DNA from 4 places in the Xanthomonas sp. F14 genome. Region 1 is predicted to be linked to each of the others. Evidence: predicted binding sites of a transcription regulator. Region 1 holds the regulator's gene; each other region holds the start of a gene.
What was found. The regulator FliA, encoded in region 1, starts transcription of late flagellar genes. The targets are predictions, from matches to a motif close to TAAAGTTTNNCNNNCNNNGGCCGATAA.
Positions count from the first base shown of each region.

Region 2: a site for FliA is predicted at 2,987-3,013, ahead of GGR73_RS10180 (methyl-accepting chemotaxis protein). Genes of this name have one in related genera too.
Region 3: a site for FliA is predicted at 1,823-1,849, ahead of GGR73_RS11410 (STAS domain-containing protein). Genes of this name have one in related genera too.
Region 4: a site for FliA is predicted at 1,693-1,719, ahead of GGR73_RS03920 (methyl-accepting chemotaxis protein). Genes of this name have one in related genera too.

Region 1 is NZ_JACHOM010000001.1:1,093,233-1,097,357, forward strand. It holds gene GGR73_RS04765 (chemotaxis protein CheA) at 1-80, opposite strand, end outside; gene GGR73_RS04770 (protein phosphatase CheZ) at 83-709, opposite strand; gene cheY (chemotaxis response regulator CheY) at 709-1,101, opposite strand; gene GGR73_RS04780 (RNA polymerase sigma factor FliA) at 1,137-1,904, opposite strand; gene GGR73_RS04785 (MinD/ParA family protein) at 1,901-2,785, opposite strand; gene flhF (flagellar biosynthesis protein FlhF) at 2,772-4,125, opposite strand, start outside.
Region 2 is NZ_JACHOM010000002.1:393,907-398,031, forward strand. It holds gene GGR73_RS10175 (hypothetical protein) at 1-307, opposite strand, end outside; gene GGR73_RS10180 (methyl-accepting chemotaxis protein) at 750-2,918, opposite strand; gene GGR73_RS10185 (hypothetical protein) at 3,438-3,644, opposite strand; gene GGR73_RS10190 (rRNA pseudouridine synthase) at 3,762-4,125, shown strand, end outside.
Region 3 is NZ_JACHOM010000002.1:683,076-687,200, reverse strand. It holds gene mfd (transcription-repair coupling factor) at 1-1,458, shown strand, start outside; gene GGR73_RS11410 (STAS domain-containing protein) at 1,964-2,293, shown strand; gene GGR73_RS11405 (chemotaxis protein CheA) at 2,310-4,125, shown strand, end outside.
Region 4 is NZ_JACHOM010000001.1:874,031-878,155, forward strand. It holds gene alaS (alanine--tRNA ligase) at 1-1,014, shown strand, start outside; gene csrA (carbon storage regulator CsrA) at 1,153-1,365, shown strand; tRNA gene GGR73_RS03915 (tRNA-Ser) at 1,449-1,541, shown strand; gene GGR73_RS03920 (methyl-accepting chemotaxis protein) at 1,778-3,745, shown strand; gene GGR73_RS03925 (pirin family protein) at 3,923-4,125, opposite strand, start outside.

The DNA of each region.
Region 1 (4,125 bases):
AGCTGTTCGCCGAGGCGATCCAGGATCTCCTGGGCCTCGACAATGAAATCGGCAGCAATATCGTCTGGAACAGCACTCATGGTTACAGCCCCAATCCGGACAGCAGGTCGTCGGCGTCGTCCTGCGACACCGCGTGACGGTCCAGGCCCTTGACTGCAGGACCGGCAAGACCGCCGTCGTCTTTCTTCGGCTCGGGATTCTTCGGCGGCAGGCCGAGTGCACCGAAGCCCTCGTGCACGCGCCGCACGATGCCGGCCACGCGACGGATGATCTGGCCGCTCAGGTCCTGGTAGCTCTGCGCCAGCGACAGCTCGGTCAGGTTATGGCGCATCTTGTCCATCAGCGCGCCCTGGTCCTGGTTCAGGCCACCGTCGCGCAGCTGGTTGGCCAGCTCGCGGCATTCCTCGACCAGGTCCAGCGTGCGATGGCTGGCCTTCTCGGTCATTTCCACCACGTGGTCCAGGCGCGAGCAGGCATCGTCCAGTTCGCCGGCTTCCTCGGGCACGGTGGGCAGCTCGCCCAGCGCCTGCCCGAGTTCGCGCGCGAGCCGGCTCAGGCTCTGCATCATCGGGCGCGTGCGCAGCGCGGCGAGGTGGTCCACCTCGCGCCGCCAGGCGACCTGGTCACCGCTTTCCAGTGCATCGAGCGCGTGCTGCAGGCGCTCGATCAGGGCGGCACGTTCGGCATCGGCTTCCACGGTGGCGTTCATCAGGCGGTCGCCGCCAGACGTTCGAACACCTTGCCCAGCTTCTCTTCCAGCGTCTGTGCGGTGAACGGCTTGATGATGTAGCCGTTCACGCCGCACTGGGCCGCTTCGATGATCTGCTCGCGCTTGGCTTCGGCGGTCACCATCATCACCGGCAGGTGCTTGAGCTTGGCGTCGGCGCGGATGTTGCGCAGCAGGTCGATGCCGGTCATGCCGGGCATGTTCCAGTCGGTGACCACGAAATCGAACGGGCCGGCCCGCAACGCCGCCAATGCGCTGTTGCCGTCTTCGGCCTCTGCGGTATTGGTGAAGCCCAGATCGCCCAACAGATTCTTGACGATACGTCGCATCGTCGAGAAGTCGTCCACGATCAAAATCCGCATGTTCTTGTTCACATCAAGCTCCTAACACTAAAAAATGCGCGAAAAAATCATTCGTCAATTTCGACACCGGCATCGGCCAGTTCGAAGACCTTGAGGCGGCCGCGCAGACGCACCACCGCCTGGCCATGGATCTGGCAGACGCGCGATTCGCTGACACCGAGCACGGCGCCGATTTCTTTCAGGTTCAATTCCTGTTCGTAGTACAGCGACAGCACCAGCTGCTCGCGCTCGGGCAATTGGCCGATGGCCTTGCCCAGCTCGCGGCCGAATTCGCCACGCTCCATCATCTGCTGCGGATTGGGGCCGCCCTTGGCGGTGGTGTCCAGCTCGCCGTGATCCTCGATCCGCGACTCCAGGCTCAGCACCTGGCCGCGGGCGGCATCTTCCATCAGACGCAGGTAGTCGGGCAGCGGCATCTCCATCGCGGCGGCCACTTCGGTGGCGGCGGCGGCGCGGCCGGTGTGCTGTTCGATCTTGCGCACGGCGGCGGCAGCGTCGCGTGCGCGGCGGTGCACCGAGCGCGGCACCCAGTCGCCACGCCGGATTTCGTCGATCATCGAGCCGCGGATGCGGATCGAGGCATAGGTCTCGAACGAGGCGCCCTGTTCGGAGTCGTAACTGCGCGAGGCTTCGATCAGGCCGATCATGCCGGCCTGGATCAGATCGTCCACTTCCACGCTCGCCGGCAGGCGCGCGGCCAGATGGTGGGCAATACGGCGCACCAGGTCGGCGTGCTGGGTGACGATGTCGTTGGCGTTGTTGCGCTGCACGGCGCGGTACTGCGCGCTGGCCGTGGTTGCGGTAGCGGTGCTCATGCGGCCACTCCCCGTTGGATGATGCGTTCGACGAAGAACTCGACATTGCCGCGCGGCACGGTGGGGGCCTGCCAGCGCGAGGTACGGCGAGCGATTTCTGCAATGGCCTGCGCCGACGGACTGGCGGGGTAGGCCTTGATGACCGGCTGCTGGCGCTGCACCGACAGGCGCAACCAGTCGTCCTGCGGCACGTGGCCGAGGTAGTTCAGCGACACGTCGCCGAGGAATTTTTCGCAGACCCGCGACAGCTTGTCGTACAGCAGGCGGCCCTCGTTGGGGTCGCGCACCATGTTGGCGATGATCTGCAGGCGGTCCACGCCGCGTTCGCGCGAGAGCACCTTGATCAGCGCGTAGGCGTCGGTGATCGAGGCCGGCTCGTCGCAGACCACCACCACGGTGTCCTGGGCGGCCTGGCAGAAGGTCAGCACGCTGTCGGTGATGCCGGCGGCGGTGTCGATGACCATCACGTCCAGGTCGCGCTCCAGCTCGGAGAACACGTTGACCAGGCCAATGTGCTGGGCCGGGGCCAGTTCGGCCATGTGGCGGCGACCGGAGGCGGCCGGGACCACCAGCACGCCGCCGGGGCCTTCGATGATCACTTCATCCAGCGTGCAGCGGCCGGCGATCAGGTCGGCCAGGGTGTACTTGGGCGACAGGCCCAGCACCACGTCCAGGTTGGCCAGGCCCAGGTCGGCGTCCAGCAGCAGCGTGCGCTTGCCCATGTCGGCCAGCGCCACGGCCAGGTTGGCGGAGATGTTGGTTTTACCCACGCCGCCCTTGCCACCGGTCACGGCAATGGTGCGCACCGGGCCCAGGGGCTCGGGACGGGTCGCCGACAGGGGGAAGGCGTTGGTCAGCTTGGCGTATTCACGCGACTGCATGGTTGTGCTCCGGAGTACAGGGCTTATCGGCAGCGCGCCGCAAATCTTCAAGGCGAAGAACGAGACTGGCGGCATTGGCGCGGTGCAGGTCGTCGGGGACCCGCTGTCCGTCAGTCACCCAGGTGATGGGCATTTGGTGATCGACGACGACCGACAGCGCACTACCGAAGCGGCCGGTCTCGTCAAGTTTGGTCAGCACCACGCCCTGGGGCTTGGCGTGGGCAAAGCGGCGCACGACCTCGTCGAGGTCGGAAAAGTGCGCGTTGGCAGGCAGCACCAGCAGCGAGGTGACCTGGTGCGCGGCGCGCAGCCAGTTCAGCTGGGCGGCCAGGGCGCGGTCGCGCTGGCCCATGCCGGCGGTGTCGATCAGCACCAGCTTGTAGTCGCGCAGGCGTTCGAGCAGTTCCAGCAGGCTCTCGGCGCTGTCGGCCTCGTGCACGGCGATGCCGAGCTGACGGCCGTAGCTGTGCAGCTGCTCGCGGCCGCCGACGCGCTGGGTGTCGGTGGTGACCAGGGCCACGTCGCGCGGGGCGTGCTGGGCGGCGAAGCGCTGGGCAAGCTTGGCGATGGTGGTGGTCTTGCCGGCGCCGGTCGGGCCGACCAGGGCGATCACGCCGCCGCGTTCCAGCGGGTCGACCGGGGCCACCGGCAGGCGCTTGGACAGCAGGCCCAGCATCAGCCCGCGGCCGCGGTGCAATTCGGTATCGGCCGGGATCTGCAGTGCCACGTCGCGGATCAGGCCGGCGTCGAAGCCGTAGTCGTCCATCAGTTCCAGGGCCTGCGCGCGCACCGGCGAGCCACGCAGGCGCTCGTCGGTCAGGCGGTTCATTTCGCGCTCGATCATCTGCCGCATCAGCGCCAGCTCGCCACGCAACTGCTTGAGTTCTTCATCGTTCTGCGGCGCCGGGGCGGCGGCGACCGGCACCGCGGCCAGCGCCGGCGGGGCGACCACCAGCGGCGGCAACGCGGCCGGCGGCAGGATCTGCGGCAGCGCGTCCAGGTCGAAGTCGGCGTCGTCGTCCAGCGCGTCCTCGTCCTGGTCGTAGCCGGCCTGCGCAGGCGCAGCGGCGGCGGCCATGATCGGGGTCGCCGCCTGCACCGGGGCGGCCTGCACGGCGGCGCGCTGCACCGGCGCGGTGGTCAGGAAATCGGCGAACAGCTGTTCCGGCACGGCCGACAGCGCGTGTTCCTGGCGCGGTGCGGCGGTCACCGCGACGGCGTGCGCCAGGGCCTGGGCGGCGGGCGAGGGGACGGCGGCGCTACGCACCGGTGCGGGCACCTGCGGCTGGCGCGGCACGTTGACCGGCTGGCGCAGCGCCATCGCGGCGATCATGTCTTCG
Region 2 (4,125 bases), on a different contig from region 1:
TTGCCGCCAGTGATGAATCGCAGTTGCCGCCGCACAGGTGTCGATCCTGCAGCAGGTCGATGGCTTCCCACTCCCAGCGCAGCGAATGCGGCATCTGCCAGGCCGCCAACAGCACCGACATGCCGCCCTGGAGCATGAGCTGCCGCCGCCAGATCACGCGCGTGTCGAGATGGGCTTGTTGCCAGTGCGAGAAGGCATCGTCGTATGGCTTTGCGTCTGCGGCCCCTGCGTATGCGCAAGCATGCACGTTGGCATGCTCATCGTTGATTGGGCGATGCAGATCATGACTGTCGATGCTGGTGTTCACGGGTGATCCTTCCTGATTGAGAAGGCGTGCCGAGCGGTGACGAGAGCAAGTACGGACACACCTGCAGTGCCGGCATCGCCGGCTGCGGATGTCGTGGGTACCGATGGCTAAGATGCCGCCTGCGCTGCAGACGGTGGCCGGGCTACCATCCGGCCTGCTCTCTTTCGACCGGCGCAGCGTAACCAGGCATGGCGCTGGAAACAAGCGCTTTTGAGTGACTTGAGCGCTTGTTTTCCAGCTTATTTTGTGAGCACTGGGCGCGCGTTGCGGTGCCTGAGCTGTCTGCGCCGAATGCCGGTGAGCGTGCGGGATAAACGCAGAAAGCGCCCTGGCGGGCGCTTTCTGTGTGTGCGATGGCATCAATGGCTGCGGGCACATCCGCGGTGTTGCATCAGCGTGCCTGCACCGACAACCGGTCGACGGCGCAGTACCGGCTGCTGGCTCAGGCGTTGCGGACCTTGCTCAGCAGCTGTGCGACCGGTGCCGCTATGCGCGAGGCGGCCTGCCGTGTCTGGCGTGCGTCGATCTTGAAGATCGCCACCGCATCGGTGAGCTGCACCGCCTGCTCTTCCATCGCGCGCGCGGCGGCAGTGGCTTCTTCCACCAGCGCAGCGTTCTGCTGGGTGGTTTCGTCCATATGCGTGATGGTCTGGTTGACCTGCTCGATGCCGGCCGACTGTTCCTGCGAGGCTGCAGAAATCTCGCCCATGATGTCGGTGACGCGTTGCACGCTGGCCACCACATCGCCCATGGTCTTGCCGGCGCTGTGCACCAGTGCCGAACCCTCGGCCACGCGTTGCACCGAGTCGTCGATGAGGTCCTTGATCTCCTTGGCGGCGCCGGAGGACCGCTGCGCGAGCGTGCGCACCTCCGAGGCCACCACGGCAAAGCCGCGGCCTTGTTCGCCGGCGCGCGCGGCTTCCACCGCTGCGTTCAAGGCCAGGATATTGGTCTGGAAGGCGATGCCGTCGATGACGCTGATGATGTCGGCAATCTTCCTGGACGAGGCTTCGATACCGGTCATGGTGTCCACCACCTTGCCGACCACGTCGCCACCTTGCGAGGCAACGCGTGCGGCGCCGATCGCCAGCTGGTTGGCCTCGCGGGCGCTTTCGGCATTCTGCTTGACGGTGGAGGTCAGCTCTTCCATCGATGCTGCGGTTTCTTCGAGGTTGGCTGCCTGCTGTTCGGTGCGCTGCGACAGGTCCTGGTTGCCGGCGGCGATTTCGCTGGCCGCGGAGTTGATCGACACGGCCGACTCCTGGATGTTGCCGACGATCTGCGCCAGCTGGCTGGCCGTGGTGTTGGCGTCATCGCGCATCTGTGCGAACACGCCGCGGAATTCGCCGCTCATGCGTGCGGTCAAGTCGCCGGCGGCGATGGACTGTAGCAACGACGACAGCGACTGCAGATTGCCGTCGGCCGTGGACATCAGGTGGTTGAGGCTTTCGACCATGATGCGGAAGTCGAACTGGAAGCGCTCGGCATCGCCGCGCGCGCTGAAGTCACCATTGGCGGCGGCCTGGGCGAGATGCTTGATCTCGTGGTTCATCGCCGACAGGTTGAGCTTGACCTGCGACATGGTGTCGCTGAAAACGGCCTTTTCGCCGGGCAGCGGCTGCATGTCTTCGGAGAGTTCGCCAACCGCATACCGGCCCATGATGCGCGCCAGATCGGTCTGCACTGCCACGTGCGAGGCAACCAGCAGGTTGGTGTCGTTGGCCATGCGCCCATAGTCGCCCGGGAATGCTGCCGCATCGATGCGGAAGCTGATCTGGCCGTTGTCGTGATGCCTGGCCATGTCGGTTTGCGCGGCGATCAGGTTACGTAGCTGCAGCTGCATCTTGTCCATGGCCTTGAGCAGACGGCCGGTTTCATCGTTGGCGTTGGTGTGCACATCGTTGTGCAGATTGCCGGCCGCGATCGCTTCTGCAGTGCGTGTGGCCTGGCTGAGCGGCTGGGTCAGGCTGCGTGTGATCAGCCACGCGAGCAGGCCGCTGATGACCAGTGCGGCAATGCCGCCGGTAGCCAGGGTGATCTTCCCTCGATGCATCGATGCAACCGCGGCCGCATAGGCATCCTTGCTGAGGCGGCGCTCCAGTGCAGCGTTCTCGCGGATCGCCGTCTGCTGCGCATCCATGGCCGCTGCGGCGTCGCCTTGCAGCAAGGCCTGCGCTTCCTGGTTCTGGTCGCGGAGGCCGTATTCGAGAATCTGGTTATTGAGCTTGACCGAGATGTCGCGCTTTTCCTGCACCAGGTCGAGCGCCTGTTTTTCAGGAACGCTGCTGGGCAGTGCGGCCAGGGCGTCGTGTGCCTGCTTGTAGCGTGCGCGGTTCTTCTCGATCATGTCCATCGCACGGCGATTGGCCGCGTCGCCAGCGACCATGACGATGTCGCGCAGGCCGATTGCCACGTTGGTGTTGGCGTCGAGCATTTCCGAGGACAGCTGGATCCTCTCCATGTTGCTGTTGACGATGGTGTCCAGTTCGAAACGCGCGTTGGACATGGTGACCAGGCCGGTGGCCACAAGCAGGCCCGACAATAGGATCAAGATGCCAAAGGCCATGCCCAAGCGGCGGCCGACATTGAGGCGTTGCAGATATGTATTCATGACCGCATCCAGGTAGTGCAACTGAGGGGCTCGATGAATGGGTCATCCACCAGAGCGTCTTGCCCCAGCTAGCGGCCGGATCGCGACGAGCTAAAGGCTCGTATTTGAAATTACTTATATTGAATTCATCGGATGGAAGAAATTTCCCGACAGCCGTCCGCAGCGGCCTGACATACGCGCAGAAATTGCTTGTTTATTGCGTTATGGCTGGATCGAAGCGTGCCAACGGCGGAACGATTTTCCGACGTTCTGGTGACAGGTGGCGATGCACCCAGGGCAAAGACGTTGCTGGGACAGGGTGCAATTCCTCCCGTGTCGCGATACCGGCAATGCGCTTGTCTTCAAGCAGCGGCGGCGCCATTGCTGCCGAGTGCTCAGGTGCTTGGATCGGCCGTGATGCGGTGCGACAAGCCCACGTTGCCGCGAGCGATTTGCGGGCCCGCACGTGCTGGCTGCTCTGCCGGCAACGCCCATCGCGCGTGAGGCATCACGCGCGTGACGGCACTGTGGGTCTTGCGCTCAACCTTCCAGTGCAGCGAGCACCTCTGCATGCAGCTGCTCGGCGCCGCTTTCGGTATTGAAGCGTGCAAAGATTTCCTCGCCGGAGAGCAGGCCGACCCGGACCGAGTGGCAATACGAGCCGAAGTTTTCGCCTGCATTGAAAGGGTCGCTGATGACGGAGATATGGTTGAGGCGGACCCGGGTGGTGCCGAACTTGATGAACATCTGCAATCTCCTGTGTGAGCGCCCAGTTTCCCATGTTGTCGGGCGGTGCAGAAGCCGGCCTCACGCATCCATCGACCCAGCACGTACACTGCCGTGCCCTGAAACCGAGCTCGCCCGATGTCCGATCCGATCCGTCTCGACAAATGCGTGGCCGCGCTGTTCGGCTGCTCGCGTGGCGAGGCGCAGCAATACATCGAAGGCGGCTGGGTCAGTGTGGACGGGGCCGTGGTCGAAGAGCCGCAAGCCTTGGCCACTGCAGCGCAGGTGACGCTGGCGGAAGACGCCGTGCTCGCAGCTGCCGAGCCTGCCACGCTGCTGCTGCACAAACCGGCAGGCATGAGTGCCGAAGCTGCGCTGGCACTGGCCACGCCGGCAACGCGCAGCGCACTGGACCAGCTCGAAATGCGGGTGCTGAAGCGGCACTTCCTGCGCTTGAACGCGCTGCTGCCGCTGGAGGACGAGGCGAGCGGCTTGCTGGTGC
Region 3 (4,125 bases), on a different contig from region 1:
GCCGAGCAGCATTACCGCAACTTCCGCGACCGCTTCGCCGATTACCCGATGAAGGTGGAAGTGCTGTCGCGCTTCAAGAGCACCAAGGAGATCAAGGCCGAGCTGGAGAAGGTCGCCAGCGGCGAGATCGACGTCATCATCGGCACGCACCGGCTGCTGCAGCCGGACGTCAAGTTCAAGGACCTGGGCCTGGTCGTGGTCGACGAAGAGCAGCGCTTCGGTGTGCGGCAGAAGGAAGCGCTCAAGGCGATGCGCGCCAACGTGCATCTGCTCACGCTCACCGCGACCCCCATCCCGCGCACGCTCAATATGGCCATGGCCGGGCTGCGCGACCTGTCGATCATCGCCACCCCGCCGCCGAACCGGCTGGCGGTGCAGACCTTCATCACCGCCTGGGACAACGCGCTGCTGCGCGAGGCCTTCCAGCGCGAGCTCAGTCGCGGCGGGCAGCTGTACTTCCTGCACAACGATGTGGAAAGCATCGTGCGCATGCAGCGCGAGCTGTCCGAACTGGTGCCGGAGGCGCGCATCGGTATCGCGCATGGGCAGATGCCCGAGCGCGAGCTGGAGCGGGTGATGCTGGATTTCCAGAAGCAGCGCTTCAATGTGCTGCTGTCGACCACGATCATCGAATCGGGCATCGACATCCCCAATGCCAACACCATCATCATCAACCGCGCCGACCGCTTCGGCCTGGCGCAGTTGCACCAGTTGCGCGGCCGCGTCGGCCGCTCGCATCACCGCGCCTATGCGTACCTGGTGGTGCCGGATCGTCGCTCGATGACCTCCGATGCGGAAAAGCGCCTGGAGGCGATCGCCTCCATGGACGAGCTCGGCGCCGGCTTCACCCTGGCCACCCACGATCTGGAGATCCGCGGTGCCGGCGAGCTGCTGGGCGAAGACCAGAGCGGGCAGATGGCCGAGGTCGGTTTCAGCCTGTACACCGAGCTGCTGGAACGCGCGGTGCGCAGCATCCGCCAGGGCAAGCTGCCGGACCTGGATGCCGGCGAGGAGGTCCGCGGCGCCGAGGTCGAGCTGCATGTGGCCGCGCTGATTCCCGAAGATTACCTGCCCGACGTGCACACGCGCCTGACGCTGTACAAGCGCATCTCCAGCGCACGCGATGCCGATGCGCTGCGCGAATTGCAGGTGGAGATGATCGACCGCTTCGGCCTGCTGCCGGACCCGGTCAAGCACCTGTTCGCGATTGCCGAGCTCAAGCTGCAGGCCAATGCGCTGGGTGTGCGCAAGCTGGACCTGGGCGAGAACGGTGGCCGGCTGGTCTTCGAGGCAAAACCGGCGATCGACCCGGTCGCGGTGATCCAGATGATCCAGAAGCAGCCCAAGATCTACACCATGGACGGCCCGGACAAACTGCGCATCAAGCTGCCGCTGCCGGAAGGCGCGGACCGTTTCAACGCCGCACGCGGCCTGCTGACGATGCTCGCACCCAGGTAGAAACGCGCGCCGGGCGGTTGCGCCTGCTTTACGCAGCGTGCTGGACCGTGCAGGACGCAAGGACGCGTCGAGCGCGTCGCAGGCGGGGGCCGCTGCGAATCCAAGCCGATGCGGCATTTTCACTAGCGCCCAACGCCGCAGACGATGCCGGCGCGGTCCCATGTTGCCTGTTTCATGCGTGTTCCCCGCTGCGGTCACGCACATGCACCCGACGCAGCGAGTGAAGAAGTCGGCTGAAAGGTAGCGCGGTGTCCTGCACGACTGTCCGGGACACCGGCTTCCTGAGTCTGCTTGCGACAAAGCTGAGCAGTTAATACGCGGGAAGTGATGGATTTCGCAAATCCGTCACCGCGGTGAATTTGGCCTAAATATTCCTGCCGCGCGCCGATACCTGCATGGACCGACGTGATCGCCGTGTGCAGAGCTGCCTATGCGACCCCGCGCCGGAGCGACCTTTTCCGCGTCAGGCACGCATCCGTGCGCCACCGCATCGCTTGAGGCATCCATGAACACGCCACTGTCCGATCTACCTGCGCCGCTGACGCTCGCCCTGGAAGGCGAGATGACCATCCGTCGCGCTGCCGAACTCAAGCCGCTGCTGCAGCCGGCCTTGCTGCATCCGGGCGGGTTGCACCTGGACCTGGGCGCGGTCAGCGAGATCGACACCACCGGCCTGCAGTTGCTGCTGGCGACCAAGCAGGCGATCCAGGCCGACGGCCGGCCGTTTTCGCTGACCGATTCCAGCCGCGCGGTGGTCGATGTGATCGAACTGCTCGGCCTGCTCGAAGCCTTGTACCCGCATGCGGTTGCGGGTATCGGCGAACGCATTCACTAAGGGACCGGCAACGCGTATGGATATGAACCAGCTGATGCAGACCTTCCTGGCCGAGAGCCGGGACCTGCTCGAAGACATGGAACGTCACCTGCTCGAAGCCGAGCGTGGCGAGTCCTCGCCGGATGCGGTCAACGCGATCTTCCGTGCGGCGCACACCATCAAGGGCTCGGGCGGCCTGTTCGATCTGCCGCAGCTGGTCGGCTTCACCCATGTCGTGGAAAGCGTGCTGGACCTGGTGCGCGACGACGCGCTGACGCTGAGCTCGGAACTGATCGCGCTGCTGCTGGTGTGCTGCGACCACATCCATGCCCTGGTGGAAACCGCCGCCGACCCCGCTCACGCCGATGCCGACGCACTGGCGGCAGAGGCCGACCCCCTGCTGGCACAACTGCAGACCTACCTGCAGGCCAGCGCATGCGGTGTCACCGCCTCCGCCATCCAGCACAGCACCCCGGAAAAACAGAGCGGTTACTGGCGCATCACGCTGAAACTGTTCGCCGACGCGCTGCGCTACGGCAACTCGCCGCTCAAGCTGATCCGCAACCTGCGCGGGCTGGGCTCGGTCGAGTCGATCAGCACCGATGTCAGCCAGCTGCCGAGCTTCGAAGCGCTCGATCCGGAAGCCAATTACCTGGGCTTCCAGATCCTGCTGCGCAGCGATGCCGACCGTGCCGCGATCGAGGACGTGTTCGAGTTCGTGCGCGAGGACTGCGACCTGGAGATCCTCTCGGTGCCGGCACCGATGGACGCCAGCGCCGTGCCTGCCAGCGAGACGGTCGTGGCTGCCGCGCCGGTGGTCGGCGCGCTGGCTGCCGTGCCGGCCGCAACGCCGGCACGCGCGCCGCAGGACACCGGCGCACGCAACCCCGACGCGCGCTCGATCCGCGTCGATGCCGACAAGCTCGATCGCATGATCGATCTGGTCGGCGAACTCATCATCGCGGTGGCCGGCACCAATGCCAACGCACAGCGCACCGGCGACGCGCAGTTGCTGGAATCGGCCTCGATCCTGGCCGGCCTGGTGGAAGAGGTGCGCGAAAGCGCTCTGCAACTGCGTATGGTCAAGATCGGCGGCACCTTCAGCCGCTTCCAGCGCGTGGTGCACGATGTGGCGCGCGAACTCGGCAAGGACATCGCGCTGGTGGTGGCCGGCGAGGACACCGAGCTGGACAAGTCGGTGGTGGAAAAGATCGGCGACCCGCTCACCCATCTGGTGCGCAATGCCATGGACCACGGCATCGAACCGGCGGACGTGCGCGTGGCGCGCGGCAAGCCCGCACGCGGCACCGTTGGCCTCAACGCGTATCACGACTCCGGCAGCATCGTCATCCAGATCACCGACGACGGCGGCGGCCTGAACCGCGACCGCATCCTGGCCAAGGCGCTGGAACGCGGCCTGATCGAGCCGGGCCGCCAGCTCAGCGACCGCGAGGTGTTCGCGATGATCTTCGAGCCGGGGTTCTCCACCGCCGAAAAGGTCACCAACCTGTCCGGGCGCGGCGTCGGCATGGACGTGGTCAAGCGCAACATCACCGCGTTGCGCGGCACCGTGGAGATCGACAGCAGCGCCGGCGTGGGCACCACCATCTCGGTGCGGTTGCCGCTGACGCTGGCCATCATCAACGGCTTCCAGGTCGGCGTCGGCAAGTCGGTGTTCGTGGTGCCGCTGGACGTGGTGGAGGAATGCGTGGAATTCACCCCTGACTACGCCAGCGACTACATCGACCTGCGTGGCAGCGTGCTGCCGTATGTGCGCCTGCGCGAACTGTTCGCGCTTGGCGGCAGGACGCCGGCGCGCGAAAGCATCGTGGTGATCCGCCAGGGCGCCCAGC
Region 4 (4,125 bases), 220 kb from region 1:
GGTGCGCTGGCATTGGGCGATGTGCTGGCAGGCGGCATCGACGTGCAGCGTCGCGGCAAGACCATCCTCAACCACTCGGCCACGCATCTGCTGCATGCGGCCCTGCGCGAGGTGCTGGGCACCCACGTGCAGCAGAAGGGCTCGCTGGTTGCACCGGACCGCTTGCGGTTCGACTTCTCGCACTTCCAGCCGATCACACCCGAAGAGCTCGCCGTGATCGAACGCAAGGTCAACGCCGAGGTGCGCACCAACCACAGCGTGGAAGTGCACAACATGGCCATGCAGGAGGCGCTGGATTTCGGCGCGATGGCGCTGTTCGGCGAAAAGTACGGCGAGAACGTGCGCGTGCTGAAGATGGGCGGTTATTCCACCGAGCTCTGCGGCGGCACCCATGTCACCCGCACCGGCGACATCGGCTTGTTCAAGATCACCTCCGAGGGCGGTGTGTCCTCGGGTGTGCGTCGCATCGAGGCAGTGACCGGGCAGGGCGCGCTGGACCATGTCGCCGATGAGGAACGACGTCTGCTTGAGGCGGCCAGCCTGCTCGGCGGTAATGCCACCGAGGTGGTCGACAAGGTTCGCGCGCTCACCGAACGGCAGAAGCGGCTCGAGCGTGAGCTGGAGTCGCTCAAGGCCAAGCTGGCCTCCGGCGCAACTGCAGACCTGGGTTCCAGCGCGGTCGATGTGGCGGGCGTCAAGGTGGTCGCCGTGCGTCTGGAGGGCTTCGATGCCAAGGCGTTGCGCGATGCGATGGATCGCCTCAAGCAGCAGTTGGGCGATTCGGTCATCGTGTTGGCAGGCGCGGCTGCCGGCAAGGTTGCGCTCGTTGCCGGCGTGAACGGCAGCCCAACTGGCAAGGTGAAGGCGGGGGAACTCCTCGGGCATATCGCCAGTCAGATCGGAGGCAAGGGCGGTGGTCGTCCGGATCTCGCCCAGGGTGGTGGCGAGGATGGTCCCGCCCTTGCGACCGCGCTGGAAGGCGTGCCCTCCTGGGTCAAGCAACACTTGGGCTGAACACTTGTCCTGGTATGCCTTGCTGCTTGGCAGGGTGTCCCGCTACCATTTCCGGTCTATTCCCTTTACCTAGGGCGCGCCTCGTCAGTCGGCCGCCGATGCTGGTGGGAAACCCACCGGTTCCAGGAGATTTGCAAAATGTTGATCCTCACTCGCCGGGTAGGCGAAACCTTGATGATCGGCGACTCGGTCACTGTGACCGTACTCGGCGTCAAGGGCAATCAGGTGCGTATCGGCATCACCGCACCGAAAGATGTTGCCGTACACCGCGAGGAAATCTATCAGCGGATCCAGCGTGGGGATGAGCCGGTCGCTTCCGGTGCGCATCAAGGCGACGATTCTTCGAATTGATCGTCATAAAGGGTTTACGTTAGCCCCTCTTACCCGGTATTCTTCGCGGCCTGCAACGGACACCGCGGCAGGACGCAAAAACTGGAGCGATGCCCGAGCGGCTGAAGGGGCTCCCCTGCTAAGGGAGTATAGGGTCAAAAGCTCTATCGAGGGTTCGAATCCCTCTCGCTCCGCCAGTGTTTCAAGCGCCCGCAAATCCCTGATTTGCGGGCGTTTTCATTTGTGCCGGCAGGTCAGTGACGGTCTGCAGTGGCATCGCTGGCGCCACGCTGGTGGCTGTGCCGGCCTCAGCATCTGAATTGCCACGAACGCGCTGCATGCAGCGATTCAAGTAAGCCGGGCACGGGTCGCTAAGGCTGTGACACCTCTCTCGGATCTCACCCCGATGCGCCTACCGCCTCTGCTTGGACGCCTGTTTTCTTCCCGGAGCCGTGGGCTGCAGCACAAGGCCGATGCGGTGGACCGGGTGATGGCGGTGATCGAGTTCGATCTTGATGGCCGCATCCTGCATGCGAACCAGAATTTCCTGTCGCTGATGGGCTACCGGCTCGACGAAGTTGTCGGTCAGCATCACCGCATGTTCGTGACCCCCAGCGACCGCGACAGCGAAAGCTATCAGCAGTTCTGGCAGGCGCTGCGTCGTGGCGACTTCAACGCCGGGCGATTCTGCCGGCTGGACAAGAACGGGCGCGAGGTATGGATCAACGCTTCCTACAATCCGTTGCTGGATCGTGCAGGCAAGGCCTATCGGGTGGTCAAGTACGCCACCGACATCACCACGCAGGTGCGCCAGACCGCCGACTTCGAGGGCCGCATCGATGCGATCGACAAGGTCATGGCGGTCATTGAGTTTTCGCTGGATGGCACGGTGCTCGATGCCAACGAGAATTTCCTTGCGGTGATGGGCTACCGGCTCGATGAGATTCGCGGCAAGCACCATGGCATGTTCGTGGACGCGCAAACGCGTCAGTCGGCGGCCTATCGCGCGTTCTGGGAGAAGCTGGGACGCGGCGCGTTCGACGCGGGGCGCTACAAGCGCCTCAACAAGGACGGCAGCGAGGTGTGGATCCAGGCGTCCTACAACCCGGTGCTCGACGAGCACGGGCGGCCGTACAAGGTGGTCAAGTACGCCACCGACGTGACCCGTCAGGTGATCGATTCGGCCGACGCCGATGGTCGCATCCAGGCCATCGACAAGGTGATGGGCGTGATCGAGTTCGATCTGGAAGGGCACGTGTTGAGTGCCAACGACAACTTCCTGGCCATTTTGGGGTACTCCGCCGAGGAGGCGATCGGCCAGCATCACCGCATCTTCGTGGACGCAAACTACGGTGCCTCCGAAGACTATCGGCATTTCTGGGCGAAGCTGGCGCGTGGGCAATTCGATGCGGGCCGCTACCGTCGGCTGCGCAAGGACGGCAGTCCGGTGTGGATCCAGGCGTCCTATAACCCGATCCTGGATGTGTCCGGTCGTCCGTACAAGGTGGTCAAGTACGCCACCGATGTCACCGATCAGGTGCGCTCGGCCGAGCGCATGCGTCAGTTGATGCAGCAGACCATGAGCATTGCGCAGAACGTGCAGCGCGAGGCGCACCATATTTCGGTCAGCAACCAGGACCTGGTGAGCCGCTCGTCAACGCAGTCGGCAGCCGTGGCGCAGACCTCGACAACCATTGATCAGCTGGCAGAGACCGTACGCAGCAATTCCGACAGTGCCGGCTCGGCGCAGCGCATGGCGGAGGCATCGGCCGATGTTGCCCGACGCGGCGCTACCGTCATCGCCGACATGGTCAAGACCACGGCCGGCATACGCTCGGCTACCGATCGTATCGGCCAGATCATCGAGGTGATCGACGGCATCGCGTTCCAGACCAATATCCTGGCCTTGAATGCGGCCGTGGAAGCGGCACACGCTGGCGAGCAGGGGCGTGGATTTGCCGTGGTGGCGACCGAGGTGCGCAGCCTGGCGCAGCGCTGCAGTGTCTCGGCGAAGGAAATTCGCGGCTTGATCGACAATGCAGCCGACCAGGTGGGCGATGGTTCGCGCCTGGCCGAGCAGGCCGGGGCGGTGATGCAGGACATGGTCAGCTCGGTGCTGCGGGTCACCGCGACCGTGGAGCAGATTGCCGCTGCCAGTCAGGAGCAGGCGCGGGACATTTCCACCGCCAACACCGCGCTGCAATCGATCGGTGTGCAGGCGCGCGACCAGGCGCAGATGGTCGACGATCTGGCGCGCTCGGCGCGTGTGCTGGAAGCCGATGCCGATGCGCTGTTTGCGCTGGTCAATGGCGACAGCGATGGCGCGGCGGAGGCGGCTGCCGTGCGCAGCGAACCCGCGAGCAAGTCGCTTGTCAGGCCTGCCAAGCCGCAGGCGGCATGATCCCGCGCAGAGTGCTGCGCGGGATTGTCGATGCGCTGCGTCGTCGCAGCTGCCCTGCAAGCAGAGGTGCCTGAGCACAAAAAAGCCCGCCGGAAGCGGGCTTTTTGATATCGGCCGATCCCCAGTGCGCAGCGTGCCGCCTGGTCTGCGGCACGCCGTTCGCTGAGCTGGTGGCGCTTACCTCGGCAGATCGAACACCAGCACTTCCGCATCGCGTGCATCGGCCAGCACGATCTCCGGCTCGTCGATGATCTGCAACGCATCACCGGCCGACAGCGCCTGGCCATTGACGCTCAGGCTGCCGCGCGCCACCTGTACGTAGCCGATGCGGCCCTCGGCCAGTGGCTGCTGCAGACGCACCTCGCCGTCGAGGATCGAGG